DNA from 3 places in the Pseudoflavonifractor sp. BSD2780061688st1 E11 genome. Region 1 is predicted to be linked to each of the others. Evidence: a T-box and tRNA genes for the amino acid it is inferred to sense, from the RefSeq annotation. Region 1 holds a T-box; the other regions hold tRNA genes.
What was found. The T-box of region 1 lies ahead of leuS (leucine--tRNA ligase). A T-box ahead of a tRNA ligase gene usually reads a tRNA of that ligase, here a tRNA-Leu.
Positions count from the first base shown of each region.

Region 1 (6,784 bases):
GACTGTAATTGGCCTGATTCTGCTTGCCGGTATTTATTACTATGTGAAGCTTCCGGCTATCAATATCCATGCTGCGGGATTCTGGACTTTCCTGCTTGTGGTGATTGCGGCTCTTGCGGTTATCTACATTGGAAAGAAAAAACTGTTCCGAAAAGAGGAGATCAAACAGTCCGGGATCGCAAAAGGTCTGATCGGTCTTTTCGTGCTGATCGGTGTTATTTATCTTGGAGGAACACTCCTTTCTTCACCGATCATCAACGCGAAAAAGTATCAGAAGCTCCTGACTGTGGAGGAAGGGGATTTTCAGACAGATATCAAGGAACTTTCCTTTGACCAGATTCCGCTTCTGGACCGGGAGTCTGCAACCCTTCTTGGAAACAGAAAGATGGGAAGCATGGTGGACATGGTGTCCCAGTTTGAAGTGGATGAGCTCTACAGCCAGATCAACTATCAGGACAAGCCGGTCCGGGTATCGCCGCTTCGCTATGCGAATGTAATCAAGTGGTTTACGAATCAGTCTGAAGGAATTCCGGCCTATATCCGGATCGATATGACAACACAGTCTACAGAACTCGTTATGCTCGATGAAGGAATGAAATATTCCACCAGCGAATATTTTAACCGGAATATCCACAGACATCTCCGTTTCCGGTATCCGACCTATATTTTCGGAGAACTGAGTTTTGAGATTGATGATGAAGGTGTGCCGTACTGGGTTGCTCCGGTGAAGAAATTCAATATCGGGTTGTTTGGAGGCGAGACGGTAGGACGGGTTGTGCTTTGCAACGCGATTACCGGAGAGACGACAGACTATGCCATCGATGAAGTGCCGGAGTGGATTGACCACGCTTATGATCCGGATCTTCTGATCCAGCTCTACGACTATTACGGAACGCTCAAACATGGATTCTTTAACAGTATTCTGAGCCAGAAAGACTGCCTGAAGACAACAGACGGATATAACTATCTGGCCATTGATGACGATGTCTGGGTATATACCGGAGTGACATCGGTCAATGAAGACCAGTCCAACGTTGGATTTGTCCTGATGAATCAAAGGACGATGGAGACGAAGTTCTATGAAGTGGAAGGAGCGACGGAGAATTCTGCCATGTCCTCGGCGGAAGGCCAGGTACAGAATCTCCATTATACGGCGACATTTCCGCTGCTTTTGAATATTTCCGGTGAGCCGACATACTTCATCGCGCTCAAAGATGACGCGGGCCTTGTGAAAAAATATGCCATGGTCAATGTTCAGAAATATCAGGTCGTGGCGATCGGGGACACCGTCAGCAAGTGCGAGGAAAACTATCTTGAACTGATGAGGGAGAACGGGATCGAGACAGATGACAGTGCCGCAGCAAAAGAAACAAAAACCATTACCGGTACGATTACCAGAATCGCTCAGGGCGTTGTGGAAGGAGATTCCCACTTCTACGTGATGGTAGAAGGTTCGGATGAGATCTTTGATGTTTCGGTCGTTGATTTTATTGATATCATCAAATATGATGTTGGACAGGAAGTGACGATGGAATACCGGGAGGGTGAAAAGACCAATGTGGTACTTTCCCTCAACGGTGAAGAAAAGAATCCGATTGAAGAGGAGACCGAAGAAACAGACAATAATATCGGGACTGCTTTGCAGGAAGAATAAAAGCAATAAAACAAGGAGACGGGATATCGACCGTCTCCTTGTTTTAAAAAACGAACTGCTGTCTGATCAGGTAAGGACTCTTTGTGGCAGCAGTTCGTCAGCCGGCATTATCAGTTCAGATAAGTACAGCCCTCAGCGTCTACAAGATGGAGATCATCTTTTCCTGCACTGATGCTTACATAAAAATCAAGATCACACTCTTTTGAAATTTTCTTCAGCTTTTCAACAAATTCCGGGATATCATCAAGAGAGATATGTGCATGTTTCAAAATAGCGTCGATAAAAATCGCCTTAATATCGTGATCTGCACTTGTCATGCCATAAATAAATCCAAGATAGGCATCAATATTGTCGATCGCTTCATAGTCATCCATGCAGATCGCACGGATATCAAAAGATAAGCTGTATGTATCGCGGTGGCTTTTTTTGATAAAGAATACGTGTCCGTCGGACTCCTTTGCCGCTTTGTTGGCAAGTTCAATCATCTGCTGTGTTTTTCCGCTCCCTTTCGGGCCTGTCAATAAATTAACCATATGCATTATCTCCTTTAGCTATATATTTTTCGTACTGAAATGACTTGTGATTATTATACACCTATCAGGGATTTTAAACAATCCTTTTTTGTCAAATTCCACAAAAGAAACTCGAAAAGAATGAAAATAACGAAAAACATTCCAATAAATCCAGAAAAAATCAAATATGGAAAAATTATAGGAAAAAAGGTGGAAATCTTGACAAAGGGAGATGATATGAGTAAAATGAACAGGTATAAAAAAGTACAGAGAAAAACGTCAGATGAGGAATAGTAAGAGCCGATGTTTTTTCAGAGAGCTGCCGTATGGTGCGAGGCAGCAGGACAGACACTCCCAACTCGCCTCGGAGTTCTTCTGGTGAACTCTAGTAGCCGGAAGCGGGTATTCCCGTTACAGATGAGAGTGCGCCGGTCTGCGGACGGGCGAAGAAGAGTGGTACCGCGTGGGCTTTCATGGCTTTCGTCTCTTGGATATGTTCAGAGACGGAAGTTTTTTTATTCTATAGATAATCCAATGGATTTATCAGGAAGCTTTTGCGGGTATAAAAGAAAGCATAAAATGGTTACTATATTATGTGAGGAGGAAATCAAAGATGCCGACACCTTATAATCACAAGGCAATCGAGAAAAAGTGGCGTGCACACTGGGAAGAGCATCCGGTGAATGTACAGGAAGATGAGAGAGGAAAACATGAGAAATATTACTGCCTCGATATGTTCCCGTATCCGTCAGGAAACGGTCTGCATGTCGGACACTGGAGAGGATATGTCATCTCCGATGTATGGAGCCGTTACAAACTGCTTCAGGGATACTATATCATTCATCCGATGGGATGGGATGCATTCGGACTTCCGGCAGAAAACTACGCGATCAAAATGGGCGTTCATCCGGCAAAGTCCACAGCGGAAAATGTAAAGAATATCAAGAGACAGATCAATGAGATCGCGGCTCTTTACGACTGGGACAGAGAGGTCAACACGACAGACCCGAACTTCTACAAATGGACCCAGTGGATTTTTGTAAAGATGTTTAAGGCCGGCCTTGCTTACGAGAAGGAGTTCCCGATCAACTGGTGCCCGTCCTGTAAGACCGGACTTGCAAACGAGGAAGTTGTCAATGGAAAATGTGAGCGCTGCGGTACGGAAGTAACAAAGAAGAACCTCCGTCAGTGGATGCTCAAGATTACCAAATATGCAGAGAGACTTCTGAACGACCTGGACAAACTGGACTGGCCGGAGAAGGTTAAGAAGATGCAGACAGACTGGATCGGTAAATCCTACGGTGCCGAGGTAGAGTTCCCGGTGGATGGAAGAGATGAAAAGATCACTGTCTACACAACAAGACCGGATACACTTTACGGCGCAACCTTTATGGTACTGGCTCCGGAGCATGCTCTTGCAAAAGAACTTGCAACCGATGAGACAAGAGAAGCAGTGGAGAAATATATCTACGACGCTTCCATGAAGTCTAATGTTGACCGCCTTCAGGATAAGGAAAAAACCGGAGTTTTCACAGGAAGCTACGCGGTCAATCCGATCAACGGAGCAAAGGTGCCGATCTGGCTGTCTGATTATGTACTGGCTGACTACGGTACCGGAGCAATCATGTGCGTACCGGCACATGATGACCGTGACTTTGCATTTGCAACAAAATTCAACATTCCGATCATTCAGGTTATCGCCAAAGACGGAAAAGAAATTGAAAATATGACAGAAGCCTACACAGAGGCATCCGGAACCATGATCAATTCCGGAGAATGGAACGGCATGGAATCCGCTGTTCTGAAAAAGGAAGCTCCGGTGATGATCGAAGAGCGCGGTATCGGAAGAAAGACCGTCAACTACAAACTGCGTGACTGGGTATTCTCCCGCCAGAGATACTGGGGAGAACCGATCCCGATTGTACACTGCCCGGACTGCGGCGCTGTACCGGTGCCGGAGGATCAGCTTCCACTGACGCTGCCGGATGTAGAGTCCTACGAGCCGACAGGAACAGGAGAATCTCCGCTTGCTGCGATTGATTCCTGGGTTAACACAACCTGTCCGGTCTGTGGAAAGCCGGCCAAGAGAGAGACCAACACCATGCCTCAGTGGGCAGGTTCCTCCTGGTATTTCCTGCGTTACGTAGATCCGCATAATGATAAAGAACTGGTTTCCAGAGAAAAAGCGGACGCGATGCTTCCGGTTGATATGTATATCGGAGGTGTGGAACATGCGGTACTTCACCTTCTGTATTCCCGTTTCTACACGAAGTTCCTGTGCGATATCGGCGTGATCGATTTTGATGAGCCGTTTATCAAGCTCTTCAATCAGGGTATGATTACCGGAAAGAACGGAATCAAGATGAGTAAGTCCAAAGGAAATGTCGTATCTCCGGACGATCTTGTAAGAGATTACGGATGCGACTCTCTGAGAATGTATGAACTCTTCGTTGGACCGCCGGAACTGGATGCGGAGTGGGATGACAGAGGAATCGACGGGGTATACCGTTTCCTGAACAAGCTCTGGAATCTTGTAATGGACAACAAAGACAAAGACGTAACACCATCCAAGGAAATGATCAAACTCCGAAACAAGATGGTATACGATATTACAACACGTCTGGAAAGCTTCAGCCTGAATACGGTAATTTCCGGATTCATGGAATACAACAACAAGTTTATCGATCTTGCCAAGAAAGAAGGCGGAATTGATAAAGAGACACTTTCCACGATCGCAGTACTGCTTGCACCGTTCGCACCGCACATGGGTGAAGAACTCTGGGAGCAGCTGGGACACGAAGGAAGCGTATTCCATGCGGGATGGCCGACCTACGATGAAGAAGCTATGAAAGACGATGAAATCGAAGTGGCTGTACAGATCAACGGCAAGACAAGAGCTGTTGTAACAATCTCCGCAGAAGCAGGCAAAGACGAAGCGATTGCTGCCGGCAAGGAAGCAATTAAAGAAAAACTGACCGGAAATATCGTAAAAGAAATCTATGTACCGGGAAGAATCATCAATATTGTAATGAAATAAGCAGGAAAGAGCCAGGAACCCTTGCAGACAGGGGCCTGGCTCTTCTCTCGCTTGACGGAATATGAGAGAAAATGCCGAAATTCTTTACCGGCCATTTAAAACGTTGAGACCGGGAGACGAGAGAAGCGGTTAAGGAATCTTACATCAAAGACAGGAATTGTAGGAGAGAAAATCAGCGGATGTAATATTGTAGAAGTTTGGAGGACTTTCTGCTAATATAAGAATTAGTAAAACAGAAATGAGGAAGGTATATGAAAGAGGAAGAGAAAATTTTTGCGGGGAAAATGTTTGATCCAAGAAAACAGGAGCTGAAGGATATCAAGCACAAAGCTCATGCTGCATGTCAGAAATATAATATGATGGACGAGTTTGATTCCGACAGAAATGAAGTGATTCGCGATATTCTGGGAAAAGTGGGAAATGTGTTTTATTTTCAGGGCCCTGTGCAGTTTAATTATGGATGTCATACTTTTATCGGGGAAAATTTCTTTGCTAATTTTAATCTGACGGTTATGGATGATGGAAAAATTTTCATTGGTGACAATGTCTGTTTTGGCCCGAATGTTTCTTTGATGGCAACTTCTCATCCTCTTATTGCTCAGGAGAGGATGGGGCTGGACGAAGATGGAAAGACAACGATGGCAGAATATGCGGACGAAATTCATATCGGTAATAATGTCTGGATTGCATGTAATACGGTTGTAATTGGGGGCGTGCATATAGGAAATAATGTCGTGATTGGCGCAGGCAGTGTTGTGACAAAAGATATTCCGGATAATTATCTTGCATTTGGTAATCCGTGCAGACCGGTAAGGCCAATTACAGAAAAGGACAGCAAGAAGGAGTTGATTCTTCCGGAAGATAGAGAGCATTTTTCGTACAATTTGAACTGTATAATCTGATCAGAGGTGGTTCTATTGAGTGAAAAATAATCAGGCAGTCTTAATGTTTCACTTGACAAAAAAATATCTATCAGGGCAGCATAAAGCAGAAAAAGATATTTGCTTTATAGAAATCACCTATAAATATACCAATTCATATTCGGTTATCTTGTATGGTACAGGGATATGATTTTGGATAATATTAACAAAATTCAAAAAAATTACAAAAAAGGGTTCATTTTTTCGCAAAATGTATTATACTTAAAGATAGTGAAAAAAATGTCAGAAAGGGGATAATCATGGCAAAAATTACAGAAGGCTACATGCCGTACTTAGGTTATCAGACTTATTACAGAATTGTTGGGGAAAGAAAAGATAATGGAAAGGCACCATTGATTTGTCTTCACGGAGGACCGGGGTCTACTCATAACTATTTCGAAGTACTGGACAATGTTGCAGACGATGATGATCGTATGATCGTTATGTATGACCAGATCGGATGCGGAAATTCTTATCTGGACGGACATCCGGAACTGTGGAACCAGAAAGTATGGTTAGACGAGCTGGAAGCTTTGAGAAAACACCTTGACTTAGATGTATGCCACATCATTGGACAGTCCTGGGGCGGAATGATGCAGATCGCATATGCAGTTGACTATGATCCGAAGGGTGTTAAGAGTTTCATCATTTCAAGCGGCCA
Region 1 covers NZ_SPHM01000006.1:44,185-50,968, forward strand. The annotation lists gene FGQ85_RS04155 (CvpA family protein) at 1-1,654, shown strand, start outside; gene FGQ85_RS04160 (hypothetical protein) at 1,765-2,187, opposite strand; gene FGQ85_RS18290 (hypothetical protein) at 2,308-2,460, shown strand; T-box leader at 2,437-2,657, shown strand; gene leuS (leucine--tRNA ligase) at 2,780-5,203, shown strand; gene FGQ85_RS04170 (sugar O-acetyltransferase) at 5,455-6,105, shown strand; gene pepI (proline iminopeptidase) at 6,384-6,784, shown strand, end outside.

Region 2 (6,784 bases), on a different contig from region 1:
GTATGGATCAGGATACTTTCCGCGATCTGCTCTCCGATCTTCATGGTCGGATTCAGCGATGTCATCGGATCCTGAAAAATCATGGAAATCTTGCTTCCTCTGATCTGGGTCATCTGATTTTCCGTATAGTCCAAAAGATTGTCTCCCTGGAACAGGATCTGTGCCCCGCCGCCTTTTTCAATCATCGTATTCTGGGCCGGAAGAAGCCCCATAATCGCTTTGGATGTCACGGTCTTTCCACATCCGGATTCGCCTACGATCGCAAGTGTTTCTCCTTTTCTCAGACTGAAGTCCACTCCTCTTACTGCATGTGATATCCCGGCATAGGTTTTGAAGGAAACATGCAGATTCTTTACTTCCAATATATTTTCGTTCATCATGATTCCCCCTTATTTTCTCAGTTTTGGATCCAGTGCGTCAGAAAGTCCGTCACCGATCAGATGGAATGACAGCATCGTAAGGACAATCATCAAACACGGGAAGAACAACTGGTGCGGATAGAACATCAGCTGCTGCTGCCCTGCGGATGCCAGCGCACCCCAGCTTGTCTCCGGCGGTCTCACACCCAGCCCGATATAACTTAAAAACGCCTCGCTGAATACGAATCCTGGAATCGACATGGTGATATCTACCATGATAATTCCAAGGGTGTTCGGAAGCAGATGCTTGATAATGATTCTGCCTGTGGACGCTCCCAGTGCTTTTGCCGCCTGTACATAATCCTGTTCCTTGATCTGAAGAATCTGGCCCCGGACCATACGCGCTGTTCCTACCCAGGCTGTCAGGCTCATGGCGAACACAAGGGAAAACAGGCTTCTTCCCATGACCATGGACAGAATCGTGACAATAATCAGATACGGAAGATTTCCGATCAGTTCGCAAAGTCTCATGATGATATCGTCTACCAGCCCGCCTTTTAATCCGGCCAGTGCTCCGGCCAGAGCCCCGATGACAAACATTACTGCGGTACAGCAAAGACCGATATAAATCGAAATCCGGCCGCCGACACAGACACGGGTAAACAGATCTCTTCCCATATCATCTGTTCCAAACCAGTGCTCGGCACTCGGTCCCTGATTTTTAATTTCCGCATTGATATACTGATAATCCTTTCCCGAAATCGTCGGGCCCAAAAACAACAGCAGAATAATCGCAATCAGGAGGATCAGTCCGAAGATTGCAAGCTTGTTGGCTTTGAATCTTCTCCAGACATCCGCCCAGTATGTAAGGGACTTCGCTCCCAGTTCTTCTCCCGACAATCCTTCTGTGCCGATTCGTTCAAACAGATCCTCTGTATCATTCACAGAGTCTGAAATATTGATGTTCTCTCTCATTTCCATCACTTGCTCACCTCGCTTTTACTTCTTTCCCTTTGCGACCCGGATCCTCGGATCCACGATGCCGTACAGAATATCCACAACAATCAGTGCTCCCACAAACAGGATTGCAAAGAAAATGGTAAGTCCGATAATCATCGTATAGTCATTGTCCGAAACTGCTTTTACATAGTAAAAACCAAGCCCCGGAATCGAAAACATCTTCTCAAGAATAAAGGATCCTGCAAACACTCCTGAAACCGCCGGTCCGATCATGGTAATAATCGGGATCATGGAGTTCCGAAGAACGTGTTTTTTGACGACTCTCTTCCGGTTACAGCCCTTCGCCTGAGCCGTAACGATATAGTCTTCCCCGATCACGGAGATCATGCTGCTTCGTGTATATTTCGTATAGGAAGCGATTCCTCCGATGGCGTATGCCGCAACCGGGAGAATGTAGTGCTTTAACTCTCCCCATCCAAATACCGGAACCAGTTTCCATTTGAATGCGAGAAAATACTGCAAAACAGCTGCAAACACAAAGCTTGGCACACAGATCGCCAGCACGACGAGCACCCGTATCACATGATCCACCGGCCTTCCCCGGTTCAGCGCCGCTATCATGCCAAGCGCCACTCCGATGGTCACCTGGAACAAAATAGCAAGCAATCCTATTTTGGCCGAAGTCCATGTATTTTCCCTGATTACTTCATTCGCCGTTTTTCCGGTGTAAACAATGGATTCTCCGAAATTCCCGGTTGTCAAAAGGTTCTTCATATATGTGAGATACCTTTGAAATACCGGCTTGTCCAGTCCGTACTTTTTCTCAATAATCTCCTGTGCCTGCTCCGGCATCTGTCCGACCTTTGCTGCAATCGGATCTCCAGGTGCCCCCGCTACAAGAAAAAATGTAGCTGTTGCAATCAAAAACAATGTCAGAATTGCATATGCCAGCCGTTTCCCAATAAATTTCAGCATCTTTTTCTCTCCCTTCTTTTTCCCGTCAGCTTTCCTCTGACTGCTTTTTCTTTTGAAGTTCCTGGAATAATACTTCCGGCACAATCATGTAATGCTGCTGGATCTCTTCGCAGATCTGCTCCACTGACTGCATCCGGAACGAATCCAGAATCCTCTGGTGGTTATACTGGATATAATCAAATGGCACCAGTGCTTCCGATCCCATCGTATAGTAAGCTGCCGTGTTCCCGCTTTCCAACGACTTCCATACTTTGTAGAGCTTATCACTGTGAGATGCCATTACCACATAAGAATGAAACTGTTCGTCCAGTTCAATGATCTGATAAAGATCTTTCCTACCGGCCGCCTCGCCAAGTTTTCTGAGATTGTTCTCCATTTTTCTGTCCAGTTCTTCCGTCAGTTTTCCGGAGCACATTTTAACCGCAAGTTCTTCTAACGTCGAACGAATCAGATAGGCTTCCTGCATTTCTGCATAAGTCATTGTTCTTACAATACATCCCTTATGAGATTCGTATTTAAGCAGCCCTTCCTCTTCAAGCTGTCTTAATGCTTCCCGGACCGGCCCTCTGCTTGTCTGAAACTCCTCAGAAATCTGGGCTTCAATCATCCTTTCTCCCGGTTTGATTTCTTCATTTAAAATTTTCTTTCGCAAAACTTCCGCAACCTGTTCCCTCAGTGTTTTTCGTGATATTGATGCTTTGGCCATAGTCGTCTCCTTTTTCACTTTACTTTGCGAAATTATTGAGTTTATTATACCCCTCCCCCTTGTATAAAGTCAATTGTTGACAATCGACTTTATACAAAAATAACCGCCAAAATTTCATTTTATTTTTTATGCATTTTGTCTATTACAGGTATTAATTTTTTCTATTTTTGTATGTTTTGCTTATTTTACGTGGATTTGAGATAGATAAAAAAAGACCAAAATTCGACAGAATGGAGATTTCTTTATTCAAATGTGATTTTAACGACAAATTTCCTTATCAAATAAAAAAGAGCCGTTCATCATCCAACGATACGACCGCATTGTTGGAGCAACAGCTCTGATCTTTCATGTTTCCAAATATTTAATTCTCTTTTTTCATTTCGGCAATATAATCATCAATATCCTTTATGATATACTGCTCTCCCATTGTATGGAGAGACTCAAAATACTTCATAATATACTCATCCACTTTGCAGCTTTCGAACAGATCTGCAACTTTAGAACCAGAGAGCCCTTTAAAATGACGATATCTCTCCATGCAATAAATCAAAAAACCGGCTTCTTTGCTCATCTTCTTATGCCTCCTCCGGATAATCATAGGATCCTGTTAAAAGTTCATCCTGGTACATCGTATAAAATGTCAGGGGGCTGTAATGCCATAGTTTCGATTGTTCATCAGAAAGTTCCTTGTATAATTTCGATCGATAAAAACATGAAATTGCCGATTTTTCATCTATATTACTATTTTTTACAATTTGATCGATAATAGGCGGTATAATAATAGCCAACATTGCGCTGAACTGATCCTGATTCATACAAACTCCCTTGTTTCGAAATGAAGATATTGCAATGAATGTTCCGTTGCAAATACCATCTGATTGAATAATTTGCGAATTTTTAGTGCCTCCAGTGTTTTTTCCTTACTTAGCACCCCTGTCATATAGAGAGTGATCGTACGGTATACATCATCATTTGCCACTGCCCCCAAAAAAGAATCTACCTCTTGCTGCCCTTTCAAATTTCCAATTATTCAAAAACAGCGGGAACCCCTTTTCCCTGTGGTTTTCCCGCTCTTTTCGTATCTCTTTATTTGATAAAGTACTGCCGGCGGCGGGACTTGAACCCGCACATGGTTGCCCATAACAGATTTTGAGTCTGCCTCGTCTGCCATTCCGACACGCCGGCTTTTCCCGGCTGATTAAGCCGAGAATTATTATATCACAGCAACTCTTTGTTTGCAAGGAATTATTTCCAGATTTTTTCTGATTCCGCGATCAGTTCTTTTCCGATCTCAAAGCAGTCGAAGGTTGCAAAGTAGTCTGCCGGAGTCTCGGCGCGGCGGATCAGCTGTGCTGTTCCATCTTCTTTCAAAAGGACTTCTGCGGATTTGAGTTTTCCGTTGTAATTGTAGCCCATGGAAAATCCGTGTGCTCCGGTATCGTGGATCACGAGCACATCTCCCATATCGATCTTCGGAAGCATCCTGTCGATCGCGAATTTATCGTTATTCTCGCAGAGAGATCCGGTGACATCGTATTTATGATCACACGGCTCGTTTTCTTTTCCCATTACTGTAATATGATGGTATGCACCATACATGGCCGGGCGCATCAGATTGACCGCGCAGGCATCCACGCCGATATATTCTTTATGCGTATGTTTTTCATGGATCGCTTTTGTCACAAGACATCCGTACGGTCCCATCATAAATCTTCCAAGTTCCGTGTAGATTGCCACATCCCCCATTTCTGCCGGAACGAGCACTTTTTCGTATACTTTTCGTACGCCTTCTCCGATGACGCGGATATCATTCGGCTCCTGGTCCGGACGGTATGGAATTCCGATTCCGCCGGAAAGATTGATAAATTTGATATGAACACCGGTCTCTTCTTTCAGCTTGACCGCTGTTTTGAAAAGCACTTCGGCAAGCATCGGGTAGTACTCATTCGTCACCGTGTTGCTTGCGAGAAATGCGTGGATTCCGAATTCTTTTGCTCCTTTTGACTTCAGGATTTTAAATGCTTCTGTGATCTGTTCTGTTGTCATGCCGTATTTGGCATCTCCCGGGTTGTCCATGATGTCATTGGTAATCTGAAAAACTCCACCCGGATTGTAACGGCAGCTGATCGTCTCCGGAATGTGTCCGATCGCTTCTTCAAGGAAATCAATATGCGTGATATCATCCAGATTGATGATGGCCCCGAGACGGTCGGCAAGCTGAAAGTCCTCTGCCGGAGTATCATTGGATGAAAACATGATGTCCTCTCCTTTCATTCCCATTGCCCCGGATAACATCAACTCCGTAAAAGAGGAACAGTCACAGCCGCAGCCATACTCCTTTAAAATCTGAATCAGGAACGGATTCGGCGTCGCCTTTACTGCAAAATATTCTTTATATCCCGGATTCCATGCAAAGGCCTCCTTTAAAGCTCTTGCGTTCTCCCGAATCCCCTTTTCATCGTACAGGTGAAACGGGGTCGGAAATTCCTGAATAATTTCATCCAGTTTTTCTTTGGAAACAAATGGTTTCTTTTCCATCAGTTCTTTTCTCCTTTCGTAAGTTCAATCACTTTTATCTCATTTGCCATCGCCTCTTTGAAAATCTCAACGAAATTGCGCTGGCTTGTATACAGACAGGTGTTTCCGGACCGCTCTCCATATTCTCCGCTCAGGACAAAGGAGGAATCCACAATCATTCCCACCTGCCCTTTTTTGTCCCCGGCACGGTAAATGGTCCCTGGTTCTTGTAACTCTTCCCAGTCTGTGATGATGACGACTTTCTTTCCTGCATCGGAAAGAGTCTGCAGATCCGGAAGCACTACTTTCAGGAAAGACTGTCCGGCTGAAATATAAACTCTTTCTTCTGCTTTTTTCAGAAGACCTCTTGCCTTTGACTCCACTGCCTCCTGCCCGGAAATAGTGATGTAGCCTTCCTCTTCTTTTTTCTGAACAGGCGCATGGAGAAGCAGCCAGTCCTCCTCATTTTTCAGCTGGTCAATCTTTTCTTCACAGAACTCCTGAACCGGCACTGCAAGATATTTTCTGCCTGTCTCATTTTCTTCCAGATAAGCTGCTCCTTTCTCGCACAGAGAAGCCAGCGAGGCATAGACATTCGAACGGGAAATTCCCGTCAGTTTTGCCGCCTCATATCCGGTCAGCTTTCCATTCTCAAGAAGGCTCTCATAAAGGGAAGCCTCCTGTCTCGTTAAATCAAATTTCATTAAATGCTCTTTAAACTGTTCTGTACCCATATTTTCTCCTTAGTAGCTCTTTATGGTACTACTATAGCACATTTTCCCGGAAAGTCAAGAAAAATCAGGACAGACAATTCTGTCCGCCCTGACTGCATTTTTTATTCAATTACCGCAATTCTCATCATATTGCTTCCGCTGTTCCCCGCATAAGAATAAGATCCCATCGGCGCAGGAAGCCCTGCCGTCAATACAACGATATCCCCCGGTTCCACGTACTGTTTCGCTTTTACCATCTCAAGCGCGTTTTCACAGACATCTTCCATAGACTTCAGCGGAATAGATTTCAGCGGACGTACGCCCCAGTAAATCTGCATTCTGCGGAGTGTCGCCTCATCCGGACTGACACCGATGACATCTGCTCTCGGTTTGAATTTGGATACCACCTTCGCGGTTGCTCCGGACATGGTCGGCGCGACAATACATTTTGCATCCAGGTTGTCTGCTGTTGCTACAGTGGAAAATCCGATAGCACTGGAGATGCTCTGTCTTCTGTGCTGCTGTGCTTTTTTCAGAAGCACATCATAGTCCAG
Region 2 covers NZ_SPHM01000012.1:63,540-70,323, reverse strand. The annotation lists gene FGQ85_RS07445 (ABC transporter ATP-binding protein) at 1-377, opposite strand, end outside; gene FGQ85_RS07440 (ABC transporter permease) at 390-1,340, opposite strand; gene FGQ85_RS07435 (ABC transporter permease) at 1,359-2,294, opposite strand; gene FGQ85_RS07430 (GntR family transcriptional regulator) at 2,320-3,000, opposite strand; gene FGQ85_RS07425 (DUF3791 domain-containing protein) at 3,362-3,571, opposite strand; gene FGQ85_RS07420 (hypothetical protein) at 3,576-3,815, opposite strand; gene FGQ85_RS07415 (DUF3990 domain-containing protein) at 3,812-4,018, opposite strand; tRNA gene FGQ85_RS07410 (tRNA-Leu) at 4,103-4,185, opposite strand; gene FGQ85_RS07405 (diaminopimelate decarboxylase) at 4,246-5,538, opposite strand; gene FGQ85_RS07400 (TrmB family transcriptional regulator) at 5,538-6,251, opposite strand; gene pyk (pyruvate kinase) at 6,353-6,784, opposite strand, start outside.
Region 2: it encodes a tRNA-Leu, which carries the amino acid that the T-box ahead of leuS (leucine--tRNA ligase) is inferred to sense. The anticodon was not compared.

Region 3 (6,784 bases), on a different contig from region 1:
GAAACATAATAGAGTATTAAAACTGGCGAAAGGATACAGAGGAGCACGTTCCAAACAGTACAGAGTTGCAAAACAGTCTGTTATGAGAGCTCTTGCAAGCTCCTACGCAGGACGTAAGCAGAGAAAACGTCAGATGCGTCAGCTCTGGATCGCTCGTATCAACGCGGCAGCAAGAATGAACGGATTATCCTACAGCAAGATGATGCATGGATTAAAGGTTGCAGGTGTAGAGATCAACAGAAAGATCCTTGCGGATATGGCAATCAACGATGCGGAAGGATTTACAGCATTAGCAGAACTTGCAAAAGCAAATCAGGCTTAAGATAGAACTGGAAAAACAGAGGAAACCTCCTCTGTTTTTTTGATGCCTGAAAATGTGGTTCCGAGACTGGCTGTATCCGGCTTGCAGGATATGAATAATAAACTGAAATTATGAAATAATAAGAATATATCATTTTTCTTTATTGAAACTCTGTGTTATGATCATCACTGAAAAGAAAATAGAAGCGGAGGAAATAGAATGTACGATATTTGTGTCATTGGAGCGGGGCCGGCAGGAATCAGCAGTGCGGTATATGCCGCAAGCAGAGGGTTAAAAACCATTGTCTTAGAACAGAAAAAGGTAGGAGGACTTCTTGGAAGTGTGTCGACTGTCACTCATTATGCAGGAATTCTTGCGGACGAAACAGGTGAGAGTTTTTCCCTTAGACTGAAGGAACAGGCCGAACGTGCGGGAATCGAAATTGCAATGGAAAAAGTAGTAGAAGCAGATCTTTCCGGAGCGGTAAAACGGATCGTGACAGAAGGAACGACATACGAAGCGAAGGCGGTAATCATTGCAGCAGGAACGACGCCAAGAAAGCTTGGTATTCCGGGAGAAGATACATTTGCGGGACGTGGAACAGGGCTGAATCCGGCAAAAGATGCAAAGAAGTACGAAGGCAGAGAAGCATTTGTTGTGGGCGGAGCAGACGGAGCGGTGAAAGAAGCGCTTTTTCTTTCGAAATTTGCTTCCAAAGTAACGATTATCCACTTTGAAGATACGCTGGGAGCAATTCCGGAATTTACAGAGAAAGTAAAACGGACGGCGAATATGGAGGTGCGCCTTCACAGCAGACTGTCCCGGATTGAAGGAGAGGGGCAGGCGGATCGAATTGTTATTGAAGACGAACATACGAAAGAGCAGGAGTGGATTGAGGCGCCGGGATGTGCGGTCTATATCTATGCTGGTTCAACGCCGAATACATCGCTCTATCCGGAACTGGAGAAAAAAGACGGGTATCTTGTAACCAACGAAAAACAGGAGACGAATCTGCCGGGGGTATATGCGGCGGGGGATATCTGTGTCAAACTTGTACGACAGGCGGCCACAGCAGTAAGTGACGGGGCGGTTGCTGCGATTTGGGCGGCAGCGTACGTCAGAAGCCTGTCATAATAATAAAGAAAGAAGCGAAAAGACAAGCGGAAAGAAAAAAAGATTTCTTTCTGCTTTTTTTGTTTTGGAGTGCGGAAAGAGTAGAAGCTAAAAATCCTTCCTTTATTCAAAAAAGAAAAAGCTGAAATCCTGCATAAAATGAGGATTTCAGCTGAATAATGAAAAATGCGGAAGATGGGACTTGAACCCACACGACTGCAATAGTCACAAGATCCTTAGTCTTGCTCGTCTGCCAGTTCCGACACTTCCGCATGTGACTGCCTTATCGGCTGTCCGTAGATTATATTACTACAAGTAAAAGAAAATGTCAATATAAAAATTAAAAATAATTGAAAAATGTATATTTTTTAATCAATAGATACAATTTATCATCAGATCGTGCTATAATAGAAAATAACACATTCTGATCAAAAAAGCAGAGCCTGACCTGCAGCACTCTGCTTTCAAGATGCGGAAGATGGGACTTGAACCCACACGACTGCAATAGTCACAAGATCCTTAGTCTTGCTCGTCTGCCAGTTCCGACACTTCCGCATGTGACTGTCTTTCGACCGTCCGAAAGATATATTACTACAGATCAGAGGGAATGTCAACAAAAAAATATAATTATTTTGTAGCATGAGGAGGAAGGACGATGTTAGAGAAAATTGACTTGTCGAAAAAAATGAAGAAACCGGAATACAAAGAAGAGATTCAGACACTTTCGATCAGGCTTGGGGAACTGCAGAGAGCCTGCCAGAGTGCCAAAATTCCGGTGATGATAGTATTTGAAGGCCTGGATGCGTCTGGAAAAGGAGTGCAGATCGGCAAGCTGATCCAGGCATTGGACCCGCGGGGCTTTGAAGTGTTTGCAGTCAAAAAAGAAACAGAAGAAGAAAAGTTCTATCCTTACATGAAGCGTTTCTGGACGAAGATCCCGGAGCGGGGCAAGATATCTATTTTTGACACGAGCTGGTACCGGAAGGTGCTTGGGGAGCGGTTTGAAAATCAGATGTCCAAAGGGGAAGTCGCCAAAGCATACCATACTATCCAGAATTTTGAAAAAGAACTGACTGATGACGGTATGGTGATTATTAAACTTTTCCTTTATATCAGTAAAAGGGAGCAGAAAAAGCGGTTTGAAAAGCTGACATCTTCCAGAGAAAGTGAATGGAGAGTGACAGGAAATGACTGGCGCAGAAACGAGGAATATGATGCATATCTCCAGGTGAACGAAGAGATGCTGGCAAAGACGGATACGGACTTTGCTCCTTGGACGATCGTGGAGGCAACGGATAAGAGATATGCTGCCGTCAAGATTTACAAGACGGTGATCAAGGCTCTGGAAGCTGCGGTGGAACGGAAGCCGGAGGAAGAAGAAAAAGCATCGGAACTGGATGAAAAGCCGGTAGAGTCTGTATTGAATAAAGCTGATTTGTCCCTGTCCTACACAAGAGAAGAATATGAGAAGAAAAAGAAAAAGCTTCAGAAAGAACTGACAAAACTTCATGGGGAGTTGTACCGCAGAAGAATTCCGATGATCCTCGGATTTGAAGGGTGGGACGCCGGAGGAAAGGGCGGTGCCATCAAGAGGCTGACTCAGGCACTTGATCCGAGGGGATATGTCGTGATTCCGACGGCAGCTCCGAACGACTGGGAGAAAAAGCATCATTACCTGTGGAGATTCTGGATTAAGATGCCGAAGAAAGGACATATTACCATTTTTGACCGGACCTGGTACGGACGGGTGATGGTGGAACGGATTGAAGGATTCTGCACAAAGCAGGAGTGGAAACGTGCCTATAAGGAAATGAATGATATGGAAGAACAGCTTGCGGATTCCGGCGCGATTGTAATGAAATTCTGGATGCAGATCGATAAAGACGAACAGGAGCGGAGATTTAAAGAACGCCAGGCAAATCCGGCGAAACAGTGGAAGATTACGGACGAAGACTGGAGAAACCGGGAAAAATGGGATCTCTACGAAAGAGCTGTTGAAGAGATGCTCGTGAAAACATCAACCCCGTCTGCACCCTGGATTATTGTAGAAGGAAATGATAAGTACTATGCGAGAATCAAAGTGCTTGAGACGGTAGTAGAAGCAATCCGCAGGCGGCTTTCTGAAGAAAAAGAGAAATAAAAAACAGTCTTTCATCGCTTTTTTGAAAAAATTAAAAAAAGAAAAAGGAAATCAACATCTTTTGTCGAATATATAATTTGTAGGAGAATGTACACAGGCAAGAAGGAAGGGAAAGACGTGTATTATTCAGATGACGTGATAGAAGAAGTAAGAATGAAAAACGATATTATAGACGTGATTTCTTCTTATGTAAGACTGCAGAAAAAAGGAAATTCTTATTTTGGACTTTGTCCGTTTCACAATGAAAAATCCCCGTCCTTTTCTGTCAGCCGAGACAAGCAGATGTACTACTGCTTTGGCTGCGGGGCAGGAGGAAATGTGTTTACATTCTTGATGGAATATGAGCACTATTCATTTACCGAAGCGCTCCGTTATCTTGCGGACAGAGCGGGAGTGGAGCTGCCGAAGGAACAGTATTCCAAAGAGGCAAAAGAAAGAGCAGATTTAAGAGAGACGCTTCTTGCGATCAACAAGCTTGCAGCAAAATATTATTTTGCACAGCTGAAGTCGGAAAAAGGGCGGCAGGCCTATCAATATCTGACCGACAGAGCATTGACAGAGGAGACCATCGTGCACTTCGGGCTCGGATATGCAAATAAATACAGCGATGATCTGAGCAGATTCCTGAAGTTGAAGGGCTATTCGGATGAGCTGATCGTGCAGTCCGGGCTTGCAAGTGTCGATGAGAAACAAGGAATTCATGATAAATTCTGGAATCGTGTGATGTTTCCGATCATGGACGCAAACAGCCGTGTTATTGGATTCGGCGGCCGTGTCATGGGTGACGGGAAACCGAAATATCTGAACTCCCCTGAGACTCCGATTTTTGATAAAAGCAGAAATCTTTACGGGCTGAACCGTGCAAGAAGTTCCAGAAAGCCTTATTTTCTGCTGTGCGAAGGGTATATGGATGTGATTGCGCTTCATCAGGCAGGATTTACCAATGCAGTTGCCTCCCTCGGGACTGCATTTACACCTGGACATGCATCTTTAATTAAGCGGTACGTTCAGGAAGTATATCTGACTTATGACAGCGATGAGGCAGGAACGAAGGCAGCCCTGAGAGCGATGCCGATTCTGAAAGAGGCGGGCATTACGGCGAAAGTGATCCGGATGGATCCGTATAAGGATCCGGACGAGTTTATCAAAAATCTGGGTGCGGCGGCTTTTGAAGAGCGGATCAGCAAAGCCAGAAACGGGTTTATGTACAGTCTGGAGGTGCTGGAACGTCAGTATGACATGAATTCCCCGGAAGGTAAGACCGGTTTCATGAAAGAGGCAGCGGCAAGACTTGGAGAATTTGAAGAGCAGATTGAAAGGGATAATTATACCGAGGCGGTTGCCAGAGCATATAAAGTAGCCTTCGAGGATCTGAAAAAGCTGGTGGCAAAGACGGCTATAGAGAAGGGGCTGGCAGCACCGGCCAGACGGCCGAAGCAGACTGCGGCTGTCAAGGAGAAGGAAGACGGAAATCTGAAGTCCCAGAAGATCCTTCTGACCTGGATGATTGATGATATGACAGTATTTTCTCAGGTGAAGAATTACATTACACCGGACGATTTCACCGGAAGCCTGTATAAGGAAGTTGCCTCACTGCTTTATGAGCAGTATGAAGAGGGAGATCTCAATCCTGCCCGCATTTTGAATCACTTTACGGATGAGGAAGAGCATCGGGAGGCCGCATCACTGTTTCATACAAAGATTCGTGAACTCTCCACGAAAGAGGAGCAGGAAAAAGCTCTCAAAGAGACGGTGATCAAGGTGAAAAACCACAGTATTGAAGAAGCGGGAAGAGCGCTGGACCCGACGGATATCAAAGGTCTTCAGAAGCTCATGGAAGCCAAAAAGGATCTGCAGAAACTGTATCAGATGCAGATATCCATAAAATAAAAGTATAGAACAAGCGATGAGAGGATGGACAAAAGCATGGAAGAAAACGTAGCAAAATTTGAGGAAAAGCTGAAAGAGCTGGTCGAACTTGGAAAAAAGAAAAAGAAAGTTCTGGAAATTCAGGAGATCAGTGATTTTCTGGCTGATCTGGAATTATCTTCAGAGCAGATGGAAAAGGTGTATGAGTATCTGGAGGCAATGAATATCGATGTGCTGCGTATTGGAAATGATGATGACCTGGACGCAGATATTGACGATCTGATTCTTGCAGAAGAAGAGGAAGAGGTCGATATGGAAAAGATCGATCTGTCTGTGCCGGACGGGATCAGCATTGAGGATCCGGTGCGTATGTACTTGAAAGAAATCGGAAAGGTTCCTCTTTTAAGTGCAGAAGAAGAGATTGATCTGGCCAAAAGAATGGCGGAAGGCGATGAGAGTGCCAAAAAGAGACTGGCAGAGGCGAACCTCCGTCTTGTAGTCAGCATTGCAAAGCGCTATGTCGGGCGGGGAATGCTCTTTCTGGATCTGATTCAGGAAGGTAATCTTGGTCTGATCAAGGCGGTTGAGAAGTTTGATTACCAGAAGGGATTTAAGTTCAGTACCTATGCGACCTGGTGGATCCGTCAGGCAATTACGAGAGCGATTGCGGACCAGGCGAGAACGATCCGTATTCCTGTTCATATGGTGGAGACGATCAACAAACTGATCCGGGTATCCAGACAGCTCCTTCAGGAGCTCGGAAGAGAGCCGCTTCCGGAAGAGATTGCAAAAGAACTGGACATGCCTGTGGACCGTGTCAGAGAGATTTTGAAGATTTCACAGGAACCGGTGTCTCTTGAGACACCGATCGGGGAAGAAGAGGACAGCCATCTTGGTGATTTCATTCAGGATGATAATGTGCCGGTTCCGGCGGAAGCTGCTGCCGCCACACTGTTAAAGGAACAGCTCAATGAAGTGCTGGATACACTGACAGACAGAGAACAGAAGGTCTTAAGACTGCGTTTTGGAATGAACGACGGCCGGGCAAGGACACTGGAGGAAGTCGGTAAAGAGTTTGATGTTACAAGAGAACGTATCCGTCAGATTGAGGCCAAGGCACTGAGAAAACTGCGCCATCCAAGCCGCAGCCGTAAATTAAGAGACTATCTGGATTAGGAGCGGAGCATGGAATTATCAAAGAGACTTCGGGCGGTCGCCGAGCTGGTGACGCCCGGATACAGAGTGGCAGACATCGGGACGGATCACGCGTATGTCCCGATCTGGCTGGTGCAAAACGGACGGATTCCATCCGCGGTTGCGATGGATGTTAACGAAGGGCCGCTCCAGCGTGCCAGAGAACA
Region 3 covers NZ_SPHM01000002.1:116,419-123,202, reverse strand. The annotation lists gene rplT (50S ribosomal protein L20) at 1-322, shown strand, start outside; gene FGQ85_RS01505 (NAD(P)/FAD-dependent oxidoreductase) at 521-1,435, shown strand; tRNA gene FGQ85_RS01500 (tRNA-Leu) at 1,602-1,686, opposite strand; tRNA gene FGQ85_RS01495 (tRNA-Leu) at 1,885-1,969, opposite strand; gene pap (polyphosphate:AMP phosphotransferase) at 2,070-3,554, shown strand; gene dnaG (DNA primase) at 3,672-5,444, shown strand; gene rpoD (RNA polymerase sigma factor RpoD) at 5,481-6,599, shown strand; gene FGQ85_RS01475 (class I SAM-dependent methyltransferase) at 6,609-6,784, shown strand, end outside.
Region 3: it encodes a tRNA-Leu, which carries the amino acid that the T-box ahead of leuS (leucine--tRNA ligase) is inferred to sense. The anticodon was not compared.